2 regions of the Streptomyces coeruleofuscus genome follow, and region 1 is predicted to be linked to the other one. Evidence: riboswitches for the same ligand, from Rfam matches in the RefSeq annotation. Region 1 holds a riboswitch; the other holds the start of a gene.

Region 1 (10,015 bases):
ACAGCGCGGGTTGAACGCGCACCCCGAGGGGACGTTGATGAGGCTGGGCGGCTGACCCTTGACCGGGATGAGCCGGTCGGTCTGCTCACGGTCGATCCGCGGCATCGAGCCGAGCAGGCCCCAGGTGTAGGGGTGCTGCGGCTCGTAGAAGATCGTGTCGACCGGACCGCGTTCCACGCAGCGCCCGCCGTACATCACGAGGATGTCGTCGGCGATCTCGGCGACCACGCCGAGGTCGTGCGTGATGATGATGACCGCGGAGCCGAACTCCTTCTGCAGGTCCCGGATCAGGTCGAGGATCTGCGCCTGCACGGTCACGTCGAGCGCGGTGGTCGGCTCGTCCGCGATCAGCAGCTCGGGGTTGTTGACCAGCGCCATGGCGATCATGGCGCGCTGGCGCATGCCGCCGGAGAACTCGTGCGGGTAGCTGTTGACGCGCTTGTCGGGCTCGGGGATGCCGACCCGGTCGAGGAGTTCGACGGCGCGCCTGCGGGCGGTCTTCTTGTCGACGTCGTGGTGGACCCGGTACGCCTCGACGATCTGGTTGCCGACCGTGTAGTACGGGTGCATCGCGGACAGCGGGTCCTGGAAGATCATCGCCATGTCATGGCCGCGCAGCCGGCGCACCTCGTCGGGGCTGGCCGAGACGAGTTCCTTGCCGTCGAGCCAGATCTCGCCGGACATCCGCACGTTCTTGCCGCGGTTGCCGAGGCGGTGCAGGCCCATGATGGCCAGCGAGGTCACCGACTTGCCGGAGCCGGACTCACCCACTATGCCGAGGGTCTGGCCCTTCTCCAGCTGGAAGGAGAGCCCGTCGACGGACTTGACCAGGCCGTCGTCGGTCGGGAAGTGCACCTTGAGGTCGCGCACATCGAGGAACGCCCGGGGGACCTCCCCGCTGCTCGTCGGCTCGCCCACGGCGGCCCCGGTCTTGGTCAGTTCGGTCACGAGAGCCTCACCCGCGGGTCGACGGTGGCGTACAGCACGTCCACCACCAGGTTGCAGAGCACGACGAAGAAGGCCGCCAGCAGGGTGACGCCCAGGATCGGCGGCAGGTCGTTGTCGGTGATGGCCTGAACGGCGTACTGGCCGATGCCGGGCAGGGAGAACACCGACTCGGTGATCACCGCGCCACCGAGCAGCAGGCCGATGTCCATGCCGAAGACCGTCACGATCGGCGTGAGCGCCGCCCGCAGGCCGTGCTTGACGACGACCTTGCGCTCCTTCAGGCCCTTGGCCCGAGCGGTGCGGATGAAGTCCTCGTTCATGGTTTCGAGCATGCCGGACCGGGTGAGCCGTGCGTAGATGGCCGAGTACAGCAGGGCCAGCGAACACCACGGCAGGAACAGGGTGTTGGCCCACTGGGACGGGTTCTCGGTGAACGGCACATAGGTCCGCCCGAAGATGTCCAGCTGATAGCTGAAGACGAGCAGGGCCAGCTGGCCGGTGAAGAACATGGGGAGCGACACACCGGCCAGGGCCACGCCCATCGCGGCGCGGTCGAAGAACGAGCCCGGCTTGAGCGCGGAGATCACACCGGCGGCGACACCCGACAGCAGCCACAGCACGGCGGCGCCCGCGGCCAGGGAGATGGTCACCGGAAGCCGGTCCACGAGCTGCGGCCAGACCTCGATGTGGTTCTTGAAGGAGTAGCCGAAGCAGGGCATTTCACACTTGGCCGTGGTCGGGCCGAGGTTGTAGGTGGCGCCGGAGACGATCCCCTTGATGAACTCCCAGTACTGCTCGTAGACCGGCTTGTCGAGCCCGAGGTTCTGCTTGACCGCCAGGATGTCCTCGGGCGAGGGGTTCTTTCCGATGTACTGGGCGGCCAGCTGGTCGGGACTCTGCCCGGCCAGTCTCGGCAGCAGGAAGAAGATGCCGAAGGTGACCGCGGTGACGACCAGCAGCAGGATCACTGCCGCGATCGCCCGGCGGATGATGTACGAGATCACGGGGACCGGCGCCGGCGCCCGCGGGGGGTGAATCCCACGGGCGCCAATGCCTTCACCTGCCTTCCAGGGCTGCTCTTCGCGCTACTTCTTGGTCGTACCGAGGTTGAGGGCGTCGTACTGACCGCTCCAGGCGGCCGAGGAGACCACGTTGGTGGCGTTCGGCGAGCGGTACAGCAAGACCTTGAAGTAGGTCAGCGGCACGATGACGGCCTCGTCCATCGTCTTCTTGTCGACCTCGGCGTAGGCGGCGTTGCGCGCCGACTCGTCGGGGTTCTGGATGGCCTCGTCGAGCAGCTTGTTGACCTCGGCGTTGTCGAACGACGACAGGTTCGTGTTGCCGGAGGTGCTGATGGCCTTGCCGTTGAGGATCTGGTTCAGGAAGCCGTAGCCGGTCGGCCAGTCGGCACCCCACTGCATCATCATGATGCCGATCTTCTGCTTCTTGGCGAAGGCGGGGACACCGGCGTAGTCCGTGAAGTACTTGCCGGACGGGTACTGCTTCATCTCGGCGTTGATGCCGACCTTCTTCAGCGAGTCGATGATCGCCGTGGCCGCGTCGACCTCCTGCTGACGGTCGCTGCGCGCGGAGATGTAGGTCTTGAAGCCCTTCTCCTGGCCACAGGCCTTCAGGTGCCCCTTGGCCTTGGTGGCGTCACCCTTGTTGCCCTGGGTGGCGTAGGAGTCGAACTTCTGGTAGCCGATCACGTCCGGCGGCAGGACCGTGGAGGCGATGTCACCGCGGACCGGGCCGCCCTGCGCGGTCTGCACGGCCACCTTGTCGATGGCGTACTGCACGGCCTTGCGGCACTCGGCGTTGTCGAACGGCTTGACCGTGGTGTTGAGCGCCGCGTAGACGAGACGGCCACCGTAGGTGTTGTCGGTGTTGGCCTTCTTGTCCTTGTTGTTGAGCAGCTGGGCCTGGGTCTGCGTGTCCACGCCGCGGCCCGCGAGGTCGACGGTGGTGGTGCCGGCCATCAGGTCCTTGTCGATCGTGGCCTGGTTGACCTTCAGGTTGACCACGATCTTGTCCGGGTACTGCTTGCGCAGCGGGTCGGTCTTGGCGTCCCACTCGGGGTTGCGCACCAGGGTGACCGACTTGCCCTCCTCGTAGCTCTGGAACTTGTACGAGCCGGAGGAGACGATCTTCTTGGTGTAGTCGACGCCGGTGTCCTTGGCCTTCGGCACCGGAGCCGTCTGCGGGGCGGTGACCAGGTAGTCGAAGTCCGTGAACGGCTGCTTGAGCTTGAAGGTGATCGTGTGCTTGTCCGGCGTCTCGATCGACGCCAGGCCCTTGTCGCTCTTGTCCTTGTACGGGCCCTTGTACTTGTCGCCGCCGTCCAGGAACTGGGCGAAGTAGTTCGGGCCGAGGGAGAGCACGTCACGGGCGAAGTTCGAGCGCTCCACCGCGTACTTGACGTCCGCCGAGGTGACCTCGGTGCCGTCCTCGTACTTCACGCCCTGGCGGAGCTTGTACGTCCAGGTCTTGCCGCCGTCGGACGACTTGCCCTTGGACTCCGCGAGGTCCGGCACGATCTCGTTGCCCTTCTCGCCGGGAGCCGGCTTGAAGGTGAGCAGCGGACGCGCGTAGAGGCGGCTGAAGTTGTACATGTACGCGTAGTACGTGTTGCCCGGGTCGAACGAGTCCGGGACGTCGGACATCGCGTAGGTGACCGTGCCGCCCTTCTCCGTAGAGGCGTTCACGACCGACTTCGTGGCGGCGTCGGCGGTGGCCTTGCTGCCGCCGTCGTCGCCGTTGTCGTCGGCCTTGCTGCAGCCCGCCAGCACGAGGCTGGCACTGCTGAGGGCCGCGGCGACGGCAATTGCTGACCTTCGCATGATGGTCGGATTCCCCTTCTGAAGTTGAACACTTGGGCTGGACGCGGCACCGGCCGCGACCGCAGACGTCAGCGGCTGCGGGGGTCGAGAGCGTCCCGGAGGCCGTCACCGAGGAGGTTGAAGGCCAGTACGGTGATGAAGATGGCGAGACCGGGCACGAGCATGTACTGCGGATCGACCTCGAAGAAGTCGACGGCCTGGTTGAGCATGCCGCCCCACGACGCCTGCGGCGGCTGGATGCCCACGCCCAGGAAGCTGAGGGAGGCCTCGAAGAGGATGTTGGTCGGGATGAGCAGCGTCGAATAGACGATGATCGGCGCGACCAGGTTCGGCAGCAGCTCCTTGAAGAGGATGTACGGCCCCGAAGCGCCCATCCCCCGGGAGGCGTCGACGAACTCCCGCTCGCGCAGCGCCAGCGTCTGGCCGCGGACGATGCGGCCCATGTAGGGCCAGTTGAAGAAGCCGATGACGAAGATCAGCACGAGGATGTGCAGCGGGAGGCCCTCGAGCCCGAAGGCGCCGCCCTGGAGCGTCGCCGAGATGGCGATGGCGAAGAGCAGCAGCGGGAAGGCGAGGAAGGTGTCCATGAGCCGGCTGATGACCGCGTCGACGCGCCCGCCGTAGTAGCCCGCGATCAGGCCGAGCACGGTGCCGATCACATTGGACAGCACCGTCGCTCCGAAGGCGACGACGAGGGAGACCCAGGAGCCCTCCAGGATGCGGGCGAAGATGTCACGCCCGAACTTCGGCTCCACACCGAGCGGGTGGTCCCAGCTCATGCCGCCGAAGTCGCCCTTGGGCAGCGTGGTGTTGGGGTCGATGAGGTCCTGGTGGAAGGCGTTGGGGTCGAGGCCCAGCAGCGACTGCAGCGGGCGGGACAGGGCGGCCGTCAGGATGAGCAGCACGACGACGACGCCGCCCGCCACCGCCACCTTGTCGCGCTTGAAGCGGGTCCAGGCGATCTGCCCGAGAGACCGGCCCTCGATGTTCTGGGACTTCACACCCGCCAGCACGGCCTCCGGCTGGGCCTCGGCCTGCGATCCGGTGGTCTCGATCGGTGCCGTCACAAGTGCCCTGCCCCTTCTCGCCGGTGGTTACCGGCCCCCTTGCCCACCGTTTTCGGCGGCTTTATCCACTTTGGCTATGGCGTGGCGTCCGCAGATGGTGCGGCCACCGTCAGGCCGATCCCTCGCTTGGTATCGCTCACAGGATCGACGGCCTCGCGCCTGAGAGGCGAGTCTTCAACGCGCTCACGATCACACGCCAGGCCTGGTGGAGAAAGTATGCGCAACCGTGATGCCGACTGGGGGATTCCGTTATCCGGACACGCGGGCACGTGGTCCGGACGATATGGCGTTGAAACCTGCGCATTGCGGGCAAAGCGCCTGCTCCCGCGGGCCGGCCGACCGGGCGGCGACGGCCGGTGCGGCAACGGCCGGTGCGGGCCGGGTCAGTACCTGCCCTGGGCCGGGGGGAAGCCGTAGCCGGAGGCCGGGGCCTGGACGGGGGCCGTGGCGTGGGCCTCACGGTCGTAGAAGGGGCGGGCGCTCTTGCGCAGCCACATGGCGACCGGGTCGTGTTCGTCGGACATGGCGACGGTGGAGACGGGCAGCCCGTCCGGCACGGCACCGAGGGACTGCTGCATCATCGCGCGCACGGAATCCACGGCCGGCGGGGAGGTGTCGTACACATCCAGTCCGATGGCGAGATACGGCGCGCCCAGCGCGGGCTGCACCCAGGCCCGGCGCAGCGAGCGGACGGCCGGGGTGCGGTGGGCGTTCTGCGCGAGCAGGGCGTAGAACTGCGGGATCTCGATGGCGGGTTCGGACAGCCGCAGCGGGCCGGCGGGCTGGCGGTCCAGGCCCGTGGCGATCCGGCGCAGGTCGAGCCAGGGGATGCCGACGCCGCCGCCGGGGGCGTGCGGGTTGAGCCAGAGGCCGTAGTGGTCGGGGTAGAGGGCGCGGGCGACGTCGACTCCGTCGACCACCTCGTAACTGCGGTTCCAGCCGCTGGCCGAGAGTTCCTGGGCGGAGGTCACACAGGGGGCGTAGCCGTAGCCGTCGACCTCCATGTTCCCGTACTGGGCGTCGGGGGAGCCCGCCTGGCCGTGCCAGAGGAGCATCCAGATCTGGCCGGAGTGCGGGGTCGCGAGCGCGCGCAGGAGTGCCTCGTAGGCGTCGTAACGCCCGGGCGTGACCTGGCGCAGCATGTGCTCGACCTGTCCGGCCGCGGCCGTGCCGCTCGCGCTCACCTTTACCGCCCCTTCGTACAACGCCTCGACCGTGACCTAGCTTAAGCCCGCCCGCCGACTCGGGACTTGCCTCGTCCTGCGGGTGCGGGTCGGGCCGTGACCGGTCGCGTGCCTCACTCCTGGGAGCGTCTGCCGGTGAACCCTGTGAAAGATCTGCTAGTGAACCCTTTGGTAGAACGGGCGCACTCGCTCCCGCATCCACGCGCCCACGGGGTCCTCCGCCACGTCCAGGAGGACCAGGTTGACCGGCCACGGGGCCGGGGAACCGGTCACGGCCCGGGACAGGGCGTCCAGGGGGAGGGCCCGCAGGTCGCCTTCCCACTGGGAGAGTTCGACGCCCACGAACATCACCGGGTCGGCGGTCTCGATCGCGGCGAGGCAGCGGCGGGCGGTGACGACGACGCCGATCGCCTCGAACTCGGCGGAGGCGGCGGCGAGGAAGTCCACCGGGTCGTCCTGCCAGTCGGGCTCGAAGAGGCGGACCCGGCCGCCGCTCGCGGGGCCGTCCAGGGGGGTCCGGCCGGCCCGGCAGAGCTCGGCCACGGCGGGCGGCGGGAGCGGTATGCCGACCACGCCGCCCGGGTTGACGGCTATCCCGGCGTGCGGGGGCAGACCGCGGGCGAACTCCACGGCGGGCGCGATGGTGTACGACATGTGGGAGCCGACGACCTGGCGGAACTGCTCCTCGGAGCTGAACACCGGTACGTACGCCTGGCCCTCGATCTCGATGCCGGGCAGGTCGAGGGGGCCGCTCTGCGGGCCGCCGCCGCTCGGCAGGGGGACCCAGACGAAACTCCGGCCGAGCACCTCGACGATCCGCCCGCCGGCCGACGGCCCGGCGCCGAGGGAGGCCGAGAGCACCTCCTCCAGTTCGTTGCCTGGCCATCCGCCGTGCGGGTGGGTCTGCGTGTGCGCCGGGAAGTCCGCGGAGAAGTCCGCCGGGAAGTCCATCTGCCTACCGCCTGCCTGGAACCACTGCTGTGGCTCAAAAGGCTAGCGTCTCCCCGGCCGCCCGCGGTCAGCCGGTGAACCCGATCCGGCGCAGGGTGTCCGCCGCGTCCCGGTCGACGAGGATCGCCGAACCGCAGCCGGCGGGCAGTTCGCCCCGCTCCACGGCGCGCAGCAGACGGGTGGTCGCCGCGCGGTGGCGCAGGAACGCGTACCGCGAGACACCGCGGCCGCGGTCGCGCTGGCCGGCCAGGGCCTCCTCGGGGGTGACGTCGAGCATGAGCAGATGCAGGGCGCCGCCCCGGCGGCGCGCCTCGCGGGCCAGCCAGCGGCGGACCCAGGCCTGGGTGCCGCAGTCGTGCACGACGACGCCCTCTCCGGTGCGCAGGGCGCGGCGCAGCCCGGTGTAGTGGGCGAGGCGGACGAGCGGCCGGTAGACCGCGTACGGCAGGAGGCGCGGCATGCGGCCGTCCCAGCGGTCGCGGGTGTCCTGGGAGTCGATGCGCCGGCCGGGCACGGTGCGCCGCATCAGCGTGGACTTGCCGCTGCCGGGCAGGCCCGTGACCACGACGAGGTCGCGGGGGCCGAAGAGCAGCGCGTGCGGGCTGCGGCCGGCGCGCTCGCGCAGATCGCGGACGACCGGCACCGGCAGCGGGCCGCAGGCCGCCCGTGCCGGAGCGGCCGGCTGCTCGGGCAGCGCGACGCCCGATGTCGTGGCGTACGCGGTGGTCCTGTTCACCGTGATCGTCCTCCCCTGGGGCCAGGTGTGGAGTCCCATCCCCGCCGAGTGTAAAGAGAAGGTAATGCCCGATGTCTCTGGTTTTAGTCCTCTTCCTGCAACAGGCCTGCTACAGGGTGGTGCCCCTGCCACCCCGCGACGATGCGTGCAATGATGTGCGCGCCAACTGCATACCGGCCGTTTGAATCCGCGCGGGAGAGTCCCCAGCACCACTGACGCTGGGGCGCCGAAGGAGCAAGTCCCTCCCTTGAATCTCTCAGGCCCCGTTACCGCGCGGGCGAGGCACATCTGAAAAGCGGGCCGCCGTCCTCGGTGGTCCCACCCAAGGTGCAAGCCATGTCCCTTCATGGCGAACCTCTCAGGTTCCGATGACAGATGGGGAGGAACGACCTCGCCCTCCCCCACGCTCGAACGAGCTCGCGCGGGAGGTACCCCCATTGCCCTGGGAGACGACCGACCGATGAGCAGCACAGGAGAACTCCGCCACACCGCGCTCGATGCCCTGCATCGTTCGCTCGGCGCGACGATGACCGACTTCGCCGGCTGGGACATGCCCCTGCGCTACGGCTCCGAGCGCGACGAGCACAACGCCGTGCGCACGAAGGCCGGGCTGTTCGACCTCTCCCACATGGGGGAGATCACCGTCACCGGTCCGCAGGCCGCCGCCCTCCTCGACCACGCCCTGGTGGGCAACATCGGCGGCGTCAAGCCCGGCCGCGCCCGGTACACCATGATCTGCCGGGCCGACGGCGGCATCCTCGACGACCTGATCGTCTACCGGCTGGGCGAGACCGAGTACATGGTCGTCGCCAACGCCTCCAACGCCCAGGTCGTGCTGGACGCCCTGGCGGAACGTTCCGCTGGCTTCGACGCCGAGGTGCGCGACGACCGGGACGCCTACGCGCTGATCGCCGTGCAGGGGCCCCAGTCCCCGGGGATCCTGAAGTCCCTCACCGACGCCGACCTCGACGGGCTGAAGTACTACGCCGGTCTGCCGGGCACGGTCGCGGGCGTCCCGGCCCTGATCGCCCGCACCGGCTACACCGGCGAGGACGGCTTCGAGCTGTTCGTGAAGCCGGAGCACGCGGTCGAGCTGTGGCAGGCCCTGACCAAGGCGGGCGAGGGCGCCGGACTGGTCCCCTGCGGACTGTCCTGCCGCGACACGCTGCGCCTTGAGGCGGGCATGCCGCTGTACGGGCACGAGCTGAGCACCTCCCTGACGCCCTTCGACGCCGGGCTCGGCCGCGTGGTGAAGTTCGAGAAGGAGGGCGACTTCGTGGGGCGCGAGGCCCTGCGGGAGGCCGCCGCCCGCGCCGAGCAGAACCCGCCGCGCGTCCTGGTCGGGCTCGTCGCCGAGGGCCGCCGGGTCCCGCGCGCCGGGTACGCGGTCGTGGCCGGCGGCGAGGTGATCGGCGAGGTCACCTCCGGCGCCCCCTCCCCCACCCTCGGCAAGCCGATCGCGATGGCGTACGTCGACGCCGCGCACGCAGCGCCCGGCACGCCCGGCGTGGGCGTGGACATCCGGGGCAGTCACGAGCCGTACGAGGTCGTGGCGCTGCCGTTCTACAAGCGGCAGAAGTAGACACTGGCCCGGGGCCGCGGCAAGCGTTCCCGTGGTCCGTCGTTCCAGCTCACAGCAGTCCCCCCGTCAACAAAGCACTCCCGCGCGTACAGGAGAATCCAGGCCATGAGCAACCCCCAGCAGCTGCGTTACAGCAAGGAGCACGAGTGGCTGTCGGCCGCCGAGGACGGCGTCGCGACGGTCGGCATCACGGAGCACGCGGCCAACGCGCTCGGCGACGTGGTCTTCGTCCAGCTCCCCGAGGTCGGTGACTCCGTGTCCGCGGGCGAGACCTGCGGCGAGCTGGAGTCGACCAAGTCGGTGTCCGACCTCTACTCCCCCGTCTCCGGTGAGGTCACCGAGGTCAACGAGGACGTCGTGAACGACCCGTCGCTGGTGAACTCGGCCCCCTTCGAGGGCGGCTGGCTGTTCAAGGTGCGGGTCACGGACGAGCCGGGCGACCTGCTCTCCGCCGACGAGTACACCGCGTTCTCAGCCGGCTGAGGAGTCGTAGCCGTATGTCCGTCCTGAACACACCCCTGCACGAGCTCGACCCGGCCGTGGCCGCCGCGGTCGACGCCGAGCTGCACCGGCAGCAGTCCACGCTCGAGATGATCGCCTCGGAGAACTTCGCGCCGGTCGCGGTCATGGAGGCGCAGGGCTCGGTCCTCACCAACAAGTACGCCGAGGGCTACCCGGGCCGCCGCTACTACGGCGGCTGCGAGCAC
Region 2 (10,015 bases), on a different contig from region 1:
CTCACGGTGAAGCTGCACGCCGCTCTGGTGCAGACGGCGCTCGGGGTCCGGCTGCCCTGAGACGGCTGGTCGCGGAGGGCCGGATCAGGCACCCGTTCCCGGCCCGACTACCCAAACATCCCGAGCACGGCCTAGGGTTACTGTGTGAACGAGCTCGATGTCGTAGGTGTCCGGGTGGAAATGCCCTCCAACCAACCGATCGTGCTGCTGCGTGAAGTGGGAGGCGACCGTTACCTCCCCATCTGGATCGGACCGGGGGAGGCGACGGCGATCGCCTTCGCCCAGCAGGGCATGGCTCCTGCGCGGCCGCTGACCCACGACCTGTTCAAGGACGTGCTGGAAGCCGTCGGCCAGGAGCTCACTGAAGTGCGCATCACGGACCTGCGTGAGGGCGTCTTCTACGCGGAGCTGGTCTTCGCCAGCGGCGTCGAGGTGAGCGCCCGCCCGTCCGACGCCATAGCGCTGGCCCTGCGCACCGGTACGCCGATCTACGGCAGTGACACGGTGCTCGACGACGCCGGTATCGCGATCCCGGACGAGCAGGAGGACGAAGTGGAGAAGTTCCGCGAGTTCCTCGACCAGATCTCCCCGGAGGACTTCGGCAGCAGTAGCCAGTGAGCTCCGCATTCCGGTAAGAGCCGGATGGCGAGGAGTATCAGTGGTCGGTGAGACGTCTGGGCGGCCCGGCGGACGATGTGGTCCGCGGCGGGGCCGCCCGCCGCATGTACGGCGGGCGGGCGAATTGCCCGCATGTGCCGCAGGCGAGTGAGAGCGTCACACGGCCCGTATCGGAGGCATTCGGCTAGCCTTTCCCCGCGGTGGGGCACGGGAAACCACTCTTAGGGTGATTATCACTCGGCGTGGCGAGTGTGGCGATCGTTGACGCACCCCTGGTGACTGCCTACCGTCGAGAAGGCAGGTCAAGGACGGAGGTCGGCGTGAGAAGCAGCGGCGACGGTACGGCTGGGGGCGGCCCCGAGCGCAGTCTCAGGGCGAGCGGTCCGTACCCTCCCCCGGGCTCACGGCTCCGCCCGAGCGGGGGGTGTCCCCAGCCCGGCGGCGTGGCTGATCACGCTCCGCAGCGACCGACGGCCGTGCCGAGCAGCGGAGGGACGACGTCCATGGCGTCCGAGCAGATCGGCTATCGCGGGCCCACGGCCTGCGCGGCCGCCGGCATCACCTACCGGCAGCTGGACTACTGGGCCCGCACGGGCCTCGTCGAGCCGAGCGTGCGTCCCGCCTACGGGTCGGGGACGCAGCGGCTGTACAGCTTCCGGGACGTCGTCGTCCTGAAGATCGTCAAGCGGTTCCTCGACACCGGGGTCTCGCTCCAGAACATCCGCACGGCCGTCCAGCATCTCCGAGAACGCGGTTTCCGCGACCTGGAGCGGATGACGCTGATGAGCGACGGGGCGACGGTCTACGAGTGCACCTCGCCGGACGAGGTCCACGCCCTGCTCCAAGGGGGCCAGGGCGTCTTCGGGATCGCCGTGGGCGTGGTGTGGCGGGATGTCGAGAGCGCACTGTCCCAGCTGCACGGGGAGCGGATCGACACCGGCGAGACGCTGGTCGGGTCCAACCCGGGGGACGAGCTGGCGCGGCGGCGGAACCGGGCCGTCTGAGCGTCCGGCGGTGCGGTGCCCCTGCGGTCGTTGCGAGCGGGACGCTTCCGCGCCGGACTGAAAGCGGTTTCCCCGGAGGCGTCGGGGCGGTTGTCCGGGCGTTGTCAGTGGCGTAGGGCAGCATCGGAGATGTGAGAACCGCGCCCACGATCCTGCATCTCGACATGGATGCCTTCTTCGCCTCGGTGGAGCAGGCGTCCAAGCCGAGTCTGCGCGGGAAGGCCGTCGTCGTGGGCGGGCTGGGGCCGCGGGGCGTCGTGGCCACGGCGTCGTACGAGGCCAGGGTCTTCGGTGTGCATTCGGCGATGCCTATGGGGCAGGCCAGGCGACTCGCGCCCAACGCCGCGTATCTCGTGCCGCGCTTCGGCTTCTACAAGGCGATCAGCGAGCGGGTGATGGAGCTGCTGCGGGTGTTGTCGCCGCTGGTGGAGCCGCTGAGCCTGGACGAGGCGTTCGTGGACCTGGAGGCCGGGGGAGCGGCCTGGGACGAGCAGTCGGCGCGGCTGGTCGGGGCGCGGCTGCGCGCGGACATACGCGCCGTCACGGGGCTCACGGGCTCGGTCGGGCTCGCCGCCTCCAAGATGCTGGCGAAGATCGCCTCGGAGCAGGCCAAGCCCGACGGGCTGGTGGTGATCGAGCCGGGGACCGAGCGGGCGATGCTGGGGCCCATGTCGGTGCGGACACTGCCGGGGGTCGGGCCGGCGACGGGCGACCATCTGCGCCGGGCCGGGATCACCACGATCGAGGAGATCGTCGAGGCGGGCGAGGACGAACTGGTCCGGCTGCTGGGGAAGTCGCACGGGCACGGCCTGTACGCCATGGCGCTCGCGCGGGACGACCGGCCGGTGGTGGCGGAGCGGGAGGCGAAGTCGGTGTCGGTCGAGGACACCTACGACGTGGACATCCACGACCGGGTGCGGGTCGGTCTCGAGGTGCAGCGGCTCGCCGACCGGTGCGTGCGGCGGCTGCGCGGGGCCGGCCTGTCCGGGCGAACGATCGTGCTGAAGGTGCGGCGGTACGACTTCTCGACGCTCACCCGGTCCGAGACGCTGCGCGGTCCGACGGACGATCCCGCGGTGATCCGCGAGGCGGCGGCCCGGTTGCTCGACTCGGTCGACACGACGGGCGGTGTGCGGCTGCTCGGAGTGGGTGTCAGCGGGCTCGCCGACTACACCCAGGAGGATCTCTTCGCGCAGGCGGCGGGGGAGCGGACGGAGGCGCGGGGGCCCGTCGAGGAGCCTGCCGCGGCGCCGGCCGAGGAGCAGCCGGCGCTCGCCGAGCGGCGGTGGCCCGCCGGGCACGACGTGCGGCACGCCGCGTTCGGGCACGGGTGGGTGCAGGGCAGCGGTCTGGGGCGGGTCACCGTGCGGTTCGAGACGCCCGGCTCGGAGCCCGGGCGGGTGCGCACCTTCCGGGTCGACGATCCGGATCTGGAGCCCGCGGATCCATTGCCGTTGGTTTTATCGAGACCGGAGGGCGGCCGCGGGCCGGAGGGCGGGTCCGGAGCTGTGGGGCTGCGGTCCGCCGCTCCTTAGACGGCTGGACGGCCGGGCGGCTTGGCTGGAGGGCTTGGCGGTGCTTCAAGCCGTCTCGTCCGTGCCTGCCAGTTTGCCGAAGTCGTGGTCCGCGAGCGGGGTAGGTGCGGCGACGTCCAGGCCGTAGTGGTGGTAGAGCTGGAGTTCCTGTTCCGGGGACAGGTGGCGGCCCACGCCGAAATCGGGGGCGTCCTTGATCAGGGCGCGCTCGAAGGGCACGTGAAGGGCGCCGTCGATCAGCTCACTCGGCTCGAGTGGGACGAAAGCGTCCCGGCTGAACAAGCCGGTCCGTATGGCCGCCCACTCCGGTTCGCCGGTGGCGTCGTCGAGGTAGACCTCGTCGATCGTGCCGATCCTGGTTCCGTTGCGGTCGAACGCCTTGCGGCCGATCAGGTTGCGCGGATCGATATCGGTTCGCACGGGCCCTCCACGTGGTCGCAACTCATCCGTAAACACCACAAAACGGCACAATCGGGGAGGCGGCCACTCGAAGGTACGTGCGTTGGCCGCGCTGGTACGCTGGCAGCGGCTGCTGACCCCGTGCGGGAGAGTCCTCCAGACACCATCGGAGGCGCCGAAGGAGCAAATCCTCCCCGGAATCTCTCAGGCTCACGTACCGCACGGACGAGGTCACTCTGGAAAGCAGAGCGGGTGTCGACGGCTTCCGCTCTCACCGACGGTGAAAGCCGGAGGCCTTCGGGCGATCCGGTGAAGCTCTCAGGTCGAGATGACAGAGGGGGAGGCCGTTCGGGTACCCGTGCCGTGGTGCCCCTCGAAGGTCGTGTCGACCAGGAGGCCTCCGTAATGACCGCCCACCGCATTCCGCTCTCCGAGCTCGAAGAGGCAGTTCCCTTCGAGCAGCGCCACATCGGCCCCGACCACGAGGCCCGCGCCAAGATGCTCGCGCAGGTCGGCTACGGCTCGCTGGACGAGCTCACGGCCGCAGCGGTCCCGGCCGTGATCAAGAGCGCCGAGGCGCTGGACCTGCCGGGTGCCCGCAGCGAGGCCGAGGTGATCGCCGAGCTGCGCTCCCTCGCCGACCGCAACCAGGTCCTCGACTCCATGATCGGGATCGGGTACCACGGCACCTTCACGCCGCCGGTCATCATGCGCAACGTCATGGAGAACCCGGCCTGGTACACGGCCTACACGCCGTACCAGCCGGAGATCTCGCAGGGACGGCTCGAGGCGCTGCTCAACTTCCAGACCATGGTCGCCGACCTGACCGGACTGCCGACATCCGGTGCCTCGCTGCTCGACGAGGGCACCGCGGCCGCCGAGGCCATGGCGTTGTCGCGGCGGCTCGGCAAGAACAAGAGGGGCCTGTTCCTGGTCGACGCGGACGCGCTGCCGCAGACCATCGCCGTCATCCAGACCCGGGCCGAGCCGGCCGGCGTCGAGGTAGTCGTCGCCGACCTCGGCGAGGGCATCCCCGCCGGAATCGCCGACCGCGAGATCAACGGCGTGCTGATCCAGTACCCGGGCGCCTCCGGAGCCGTACGGGACATCAAGCCGGTCATCGACCAGGCGCACGAGCTCGGGGCGCTCGTCACCGTCGCCGCCGATCTGCTCGCGCTGACGCTGCTGAAGTCGCCCGGTGAGCTCGGCGCGGACATCGCCGTCGGGACGACGCAGCGCTTCGGTGTGCCGATGGGCTTCGGCGGTCCCCACGCCGGCTACATGGCGGTCCAGGAGAAGATGGCGCGCAGCCTGCCCGGGCGGCTCGTCGGCGTGTCCGTGGACGCCGACGGGAACAGGGCGTACCGGCTGGCTCTCCAGACGCGTGAGCAGCACATTCGCCGCGAGAAGGCCACCAGCAACATCTGCACAGCCCAGGTGCTGCTCGCCGTCATGGCCGGCATGTACGCCGTCTACCACGGCCCGGAGGGCCTGAAGGGCATCGCGCGGCGCACCCACCGGTACGCCACGGTTCTCGCCGCCGGACTCGCGAACGGCGGGGTCGAGGTCGTGCACGGCTCCTACTTCGACACGCTGACCGTGCGCGTCGAGGGCCGGGCCGCCGACGTCGTGGCCGCCGCGCGGGAGAACGGAGTCAACCTCCGTCTCGTCGACGCCGACCACGTCTCGATCGCCTGCGACGAGACCACCACGCGGGCCCAGCTGCGTGCCGTATGGGCCGCCTTCGGTGTCGAGGGGGTCATCGAGGCGCTGGACGCGGCCACCGAGGACGGGCTTCCCGGCGCGCTGCTGCGGACCGACGAGTACCTGACGCACCCCGTCTTCCACCAGCACCGCTCCGAGACGGCCATGCTGCGCTACCTGCGCCGGCTGGCCGACCGCGACTACGCGCTCGACCGGGGCATGATCCCGCTGGGCTCCTGCACCATGAAGCTCAACGCGACCACGGAGATGGAGCCGGTCACCTGGCCCGAGTTCGGGCAGCTGCACCCCTTCGCGCCCGCCGAGCAGGCCGGGGGCTACCTCACGCTCATCCACGAGCTGGAGGACCGTCTCGCCGAGGTCACCGGGTACGACAAGGTGTCCCTCCAGCCGAACGCCGGGTCGCAGGGCGAGCTGGCCGGTCTGCTCGCCGTACGCGGGTACCACCGGGCCAACGGGGACGAGCAGCGCACGGTGTGCCTGATCCCGTCGTCCGCGCACGGGACCAACGCCGCCAGCGCGGTGATGGCGGGCATGAAGGTCGTAGTCGTGAAGACCGCCGAGGACGGCGAGATCGACGTCGAGGACCTGCGGGCGAAGATCGAGCAGTACCGCGACGAGCTGTCGGTGCTGATGATCACCTACCCGTCCACCCACGGTGTGTTCGAGGAGCACGTCGCCGACATCTGCGCGCAGGTGCACGAGGCGGGCGGGCAGGTCTACGTCGACGGGGCCAACCTCAACGCGCTCGTGGGGCTCGCCAAGCCGGGGCACTTCGGCGGTGACGTCTCGCACCTGAACCTGCACAAGACCTTCTGCATCCCGCACGGCGGCGGTGGTCCCGGCGTCGGTCCGGTGGCGGTGCGTGAGCACCTCGCGCCGTACCTGCCCAACCACCCGCTCCAGCCCGAGGCGGGCCCGGAGACGGGGGTCGGCCCCATCTCCGCGGCACCGTGGGGTTCCGCCGGGATCCTGCCGATCTCCTGGGCGTACGTCCGGCTCATGGGCGGCGAGGGGCTGAAGCGGGCCACGCAGGTCGCGGTGCTCAGCGCCAACTACATCGCCAAGCGGCTGGAGCCGCACTACCCCGTGCTCTACACCGGTCCCGGCGGGCTCGTCGCGCACGAGTGCATCATCGACCTGCGGCCGCTGACCAAGGCGACCGGTGTGAGCGTCGACGACGTCGCCAAGCGGCTGATCGACTACGGCTTCCACGCGCCGACGATGTCGTTCCCGGTGGCCGGGACGCTGATGATCGAGCCGACCGAGTCGGAGGACCTGGCCGAGCTGGACCGGTTCTGCGAGGCGATGATCGCCATCCGGGCGGAGATCGAGAAGGTCGGCTCCGGAGCGTGGCCCGCTGACGACAACCCGCTGCGGGGCGCCCCGCACACCGCCGGGACGCTCGCCGGGGACTGGGAGCACGCCTACAGCCGTGAGGAGGCCGTCTTCCCGGCCGGGGTCTCGGTCGCCGACAAGTACTGGCCGCCGGTGCGCCGGATCGACCAGGCCTTCGGTGACCGGAACCTGGTCTGCTCCTGCCCGCCGCTGGACGCGTACGAGGACTGACCTGCCGGATCGGTCGCAGGGGAGGGGCTCCGCGGTGCGGGGCCCCTCCCGTCATTCGGCGGCGAGGGACACCTCGGTCGACTTGATCAGGGCGACGACGGGGGTCCCCGCCGACAGGGCGAGGTCGTCGGCGGCGTCCCTGGTGATCGCGGCGGTCAGCTCGCCGCCCTCGACGGTGACCCGGACGGACGCCATGGCGTCGCCGGTCGCGATGTCCGTGACCGTGCCGGGGAGCCGGTTGCGGATGGACAGGCCCTCGACGGGGGCGGTGGCCAGCGAGACCTCCGTCGACTTCACCAGGGCGCGCACGGCGGCGCCCGGCGCGAGACCGAGGTCGTCCGCCGCCTCGCGGGTGATCGCCGCGGTGAGGGCCTGGCCGCCGGTGAGGCGGACCCTGACCGTCGCCATGACCTCGCCCGGCGTGACGGCGGTGACGGTGCCGGGCAGCTGGTTGCGGATGCTCAGGCTCATGGGGGCACGGTAGCCCGGCGAGTACCTTATGCCGGGTATGCGTGCGTTTGCGTCGCCTTGACCGTCGCCCAGACCGGGGCGCCGGGATGCAGGTCGAGTTCGGCCGCGGCGACCGTGGTGAGGTCGGCGGTCAGAGGGAGTTCGCCGGTGAGGTCCGCTCGGATCTGGTCGCCGTGCGTCTCCAGTCCGGTGACCTCGCAGTGCCAGAGGTTGCGGGCGCTGGAGCCCGTGGGACGGTCGCGGTACAGGGTCACCGCCCCGGGCGGGAACGCCACGAAGACCGGGCCGGAGAGCTCTTCCGTGGTCGTGATGGCCGGGCCCGCGTCGAGCCGGACGGCGTGGCCCTCGGCCAGTCCCCGGTAGAGGTTGAGGCCGACGAGCCGGGCGATGTAGTCCGTGCGGGGGTGGCGGGCGATGTGGGAGGGCGCGCCCTCCTGGACGACGTGGCCGTGCTCGACGACGACCAGGCGGTCGGCCAGCACCATGGCGTCCAGCGGGTCGTGCGTGACGAGGACGGCCACGGCCTCGAACTCGGCGAGGTGGCGCCGGAGCTGAGCACGCACCTCCAGACGGGTGCGGGCGTCGAGCGCGGCGAGGGGTTCGTCCAGGAGCAGCAGCCGGGGCCGGGTGGCCAGGGCCCGGGCCACGGCCACGCGCTGGGCCTGACCACCGGAGAGACGGCGGGGCTTGGCGCCGGCGTGGTCGGCCAGGCCCATACGGTCCAGCCATACGGCGGCCCGGGCACGGGCCTCGGCCTTGCTCGCGCCCCGGCAGCGCGGACCGAAGGCGACGTTGTCCAGGGCGGTCAGATGGGGGAAGAGCAGGTAGTCCTGGAAGACGACGCCGACGGGGCGGGACTCGGGCGGCATGGCGTCCAGCCGGGTGCCGTCCAGCCGTAGGTGACCCGACGTGAGGGGCGTGAGCCCCGCGAGGGCGCGCAGGGCCGTCGTCTTGCCGGCGCCGTTCGGGCCGAGCAGGGCGACGACGTCCCCGGGGGCGGCGGTGAGTGCGACGTCCAGGCGGAAGGTGCCGCGGTCGACGACGAGGTGGGCGTCGAGGCCTTCGGTGAGGACGCCGGTCGTGGTGCCGTCGAGGTCGGTCATGAGGGTTCGTCCAGGGGTCAGGAGGCCGTCATCCAGCGGTCTCGCAGCGCTGCCAGTACGGCGATGGACACCGCCAGCAGGACCAGGCTGAGGGCGATCGCCGCTGCCGGGTCGTTCTGGAGGGCCAGGTAGACCGCCAGGGGCATGGTCTGGGTGCGGCCCGGGAAGTTGCCCGCGAAGGTGATCGTCGCGCCGAACTCGCCCAGGGCCCGGGCCCAGGCCAGTACGGCACCGGCCGCGATGCCGGGTGCGATCAGCGGCAGGGTGACCCGGCGGAACGCGGTGAAGCGGGAGGCGCCCAGGGTGGCGGCCGCCTCCTCGTAGCGCGGGTCGGCGGCGCGCAGGGTGCCCTCCACGCTGATGACGAGGAACGGCATCGCCACGAACGTCTCGGCGAGGACGACACCCGTCGTGGTGAAGGGCAGGGTGATCCCGAACCAGGAGTCGAGCCACTGTCCGATGACGCCGTTGCGTCCGAAGGCGAGCAGCAGGGCCACGCCGCCCACCACCGGCGGCAGTACCAACGGCAGTGTCACCAGGGCCCGTACGAAGCCCCGGCCGGGGAACCGCGTGCGGGCCAGCAGCCAGGCCAGGGGCACGCCGACGACGAGGCTCAGCACCGTCGCCGCCGTGGCGCACAGGAGTGACAGCCGGAGTGCATCCCACACCTCGGCGCTCGTCAACTGCTCGGGGAGGCTGCGCCAGGGCGCCCGTACGAGCAGGGCGATCAGGGGAAGGAGCAGGAACGCCAGGCCGACCAGGGCGGGCACCAGCAGGGGAATCGGCACCGGCCGGCTCCGACCGCGGTGGCGATCGCGGCGGGGTCGGCTCTCCAGGGTGTCGGTCACGGCTCGAGGAACCCGGCCCGGGACAGCACCTTCTGGCCCTCGGCGGACCTCACCAGTGCCATGAACGCCTTCGCCGTCCCGGGGTTGGGGGCGTTCTTGAGCAGGGCTATCGGATAGTCGTTGACGGCCTGGGCCGACTCGGGGAAGTCCACGCCCTCCACCTTGTCACCCGCCGCCCGCACGTCGGTCTTGTAGACGACGGCGGCGTCGGCCTCCTTCAGCTCCACCTTGGTCAGGGCGCTCTTGACGTCCTGCTCGTACGAGACGGGGGTGAGCTTCACACCGCCGGCGTCCAGCGCCTTCCGGGCGGCGGTACCGCACGGCACGCTCTCGTCGCACAGGACGACCTTCAGGCCGGGCTTGGTGAGGTCTTTGAGGGAGGAGATCCGGGCGGGGTTGCCCGGCAGCGTGGCGATCTCCAGCCGGTTGCGGACGAAGGTGGCCGGCGAGCCCGCCGCGTCCTGCCTGTCCGTCACGATCTCCATGGTCTTGGTGCTGGCGGCGGCGAAGACATCGGCCGGGGCGCCGCCGGTGATGCTGGCGGCGAGGGTGTCGCTGCCGCCGAAGTTGAAGGTGACCTTCGTGCCCGGGTGCTCCTTCTCGAACCGCTCGCCCAGGGTCTTGAAGCTCTCCTCCAGGGAGGCCGCGGCGAAGACCGTGACCGTGCCGGAGGGTTTCGCCGAGGAGGAGCCCGCGTCCGTGCCCGGGTCGGACGAGGAGCAGGCGCTCAGAGTCAGCAGCGCGGC

Evidence for each region. Region 1 has a riboswitch for glycine ahead of gcvT (glycine cleavage system aminomethyltransferase GcvT). Riboswitches for the same ligand answer to the same signal wherever they lie in the genome.
Region 2: linked by a shared signal. The riboswitch ahead of gcvP (aminomethyl-transferring glycine dehydrogenase) and the one ahead of gcvT (glycine cleavage system aminomethyltransferase GcvT) in region 1 are both predicted to bind glycine.

Annotation. Positions count from the first base shown of each region.
Region 1 covers NZ_BAAASE010000011.1:279,017-289,031, forward strand. Annotated here, with positions in the region: gene ABFX81_RS34900 (oligopeptide/dipeptide ABC transporter ATP-binding protein) at 1-948, opposite strand, end outside; gene ABFX81_RS34905 (ABC transporter permease) at 945-1,952, opposite strand; gene ABFX81_RS34910 (ABC transporter substrate-binding protein) at 2,034-3,788, opposite strand; gene ABFX81_RS34915 (ABC transporter permease subunit) at 3,857-4,855, opposite strand; gene ABFX81_RS34920 (enhanced serine sensitivity protein SseB C-terminal domain-containing protein) at 5,239-6,039, opposite strand; gene ABFX81_RS34925 (enhanced serine sensitivity protein SseB C-terminal domain-containing protein) at 6,196-6,990, opposite strand; gene ABFX81_RS34930 (AAA family ATPase) at 7,058-7,726, opposite strand; glycine riboswitch at 7,909-8,008, shown strand; glycine riboswitch at 8,009-8,111, shown strand; gene gcvT (glycine cleavage system aminomethyltransferase GcvT) at 8,187-9,308, shown strand; gene gcvH (glycine cleavage system protein GcvH) at 9,414-9,791, shown strand; gene glyA (serine hydroxymethyltransferase) at 9,806-10,015, shown strand, end outside.
Region 2 covers NZ_BAAASE010000005.1:864,224-874,238, reverse strand. Annotated here, with positions in the region: gene ftsR (transcriptional regulator FtsR) at 1-60, shown strand, start outside; gene ABFX81_RS23410 (bifunctional nuclease family protein) at 145-618, shown strand; gene ABFX81_RS23405 (MerR family transcriptional regulator) at 939-1,622, shown strand; gene ABFX81_RS23400 (DNA polymerase IV) at 1,754-3,157, shown strand; gene ABFX81_RS23395 (PRC-barrel domain-containing protein) at 3,203-3,577, opposite strand; glycine riboswitch at 3,691-3,786, shown strand; gene gcvP (aminomethyl-transferring glycine dehydrogenase) at 3,962-6,847, shown strand; gene ABFX81_RS23385 (TOBE domain-containing protein) at 6,899-7,318, opposite strand; gene ABFX81_RS23380 (ATP-binding cassette domain-containing protein) at 7,345-8,421, opposite strand; gene modB (molybdate ABC transporter permease subunit) at 8,439-9,257, opposite strand; gene modA (molybdate ABC transporter substrate-binding protein) at 9,266-10,015, opposite strand, start outside.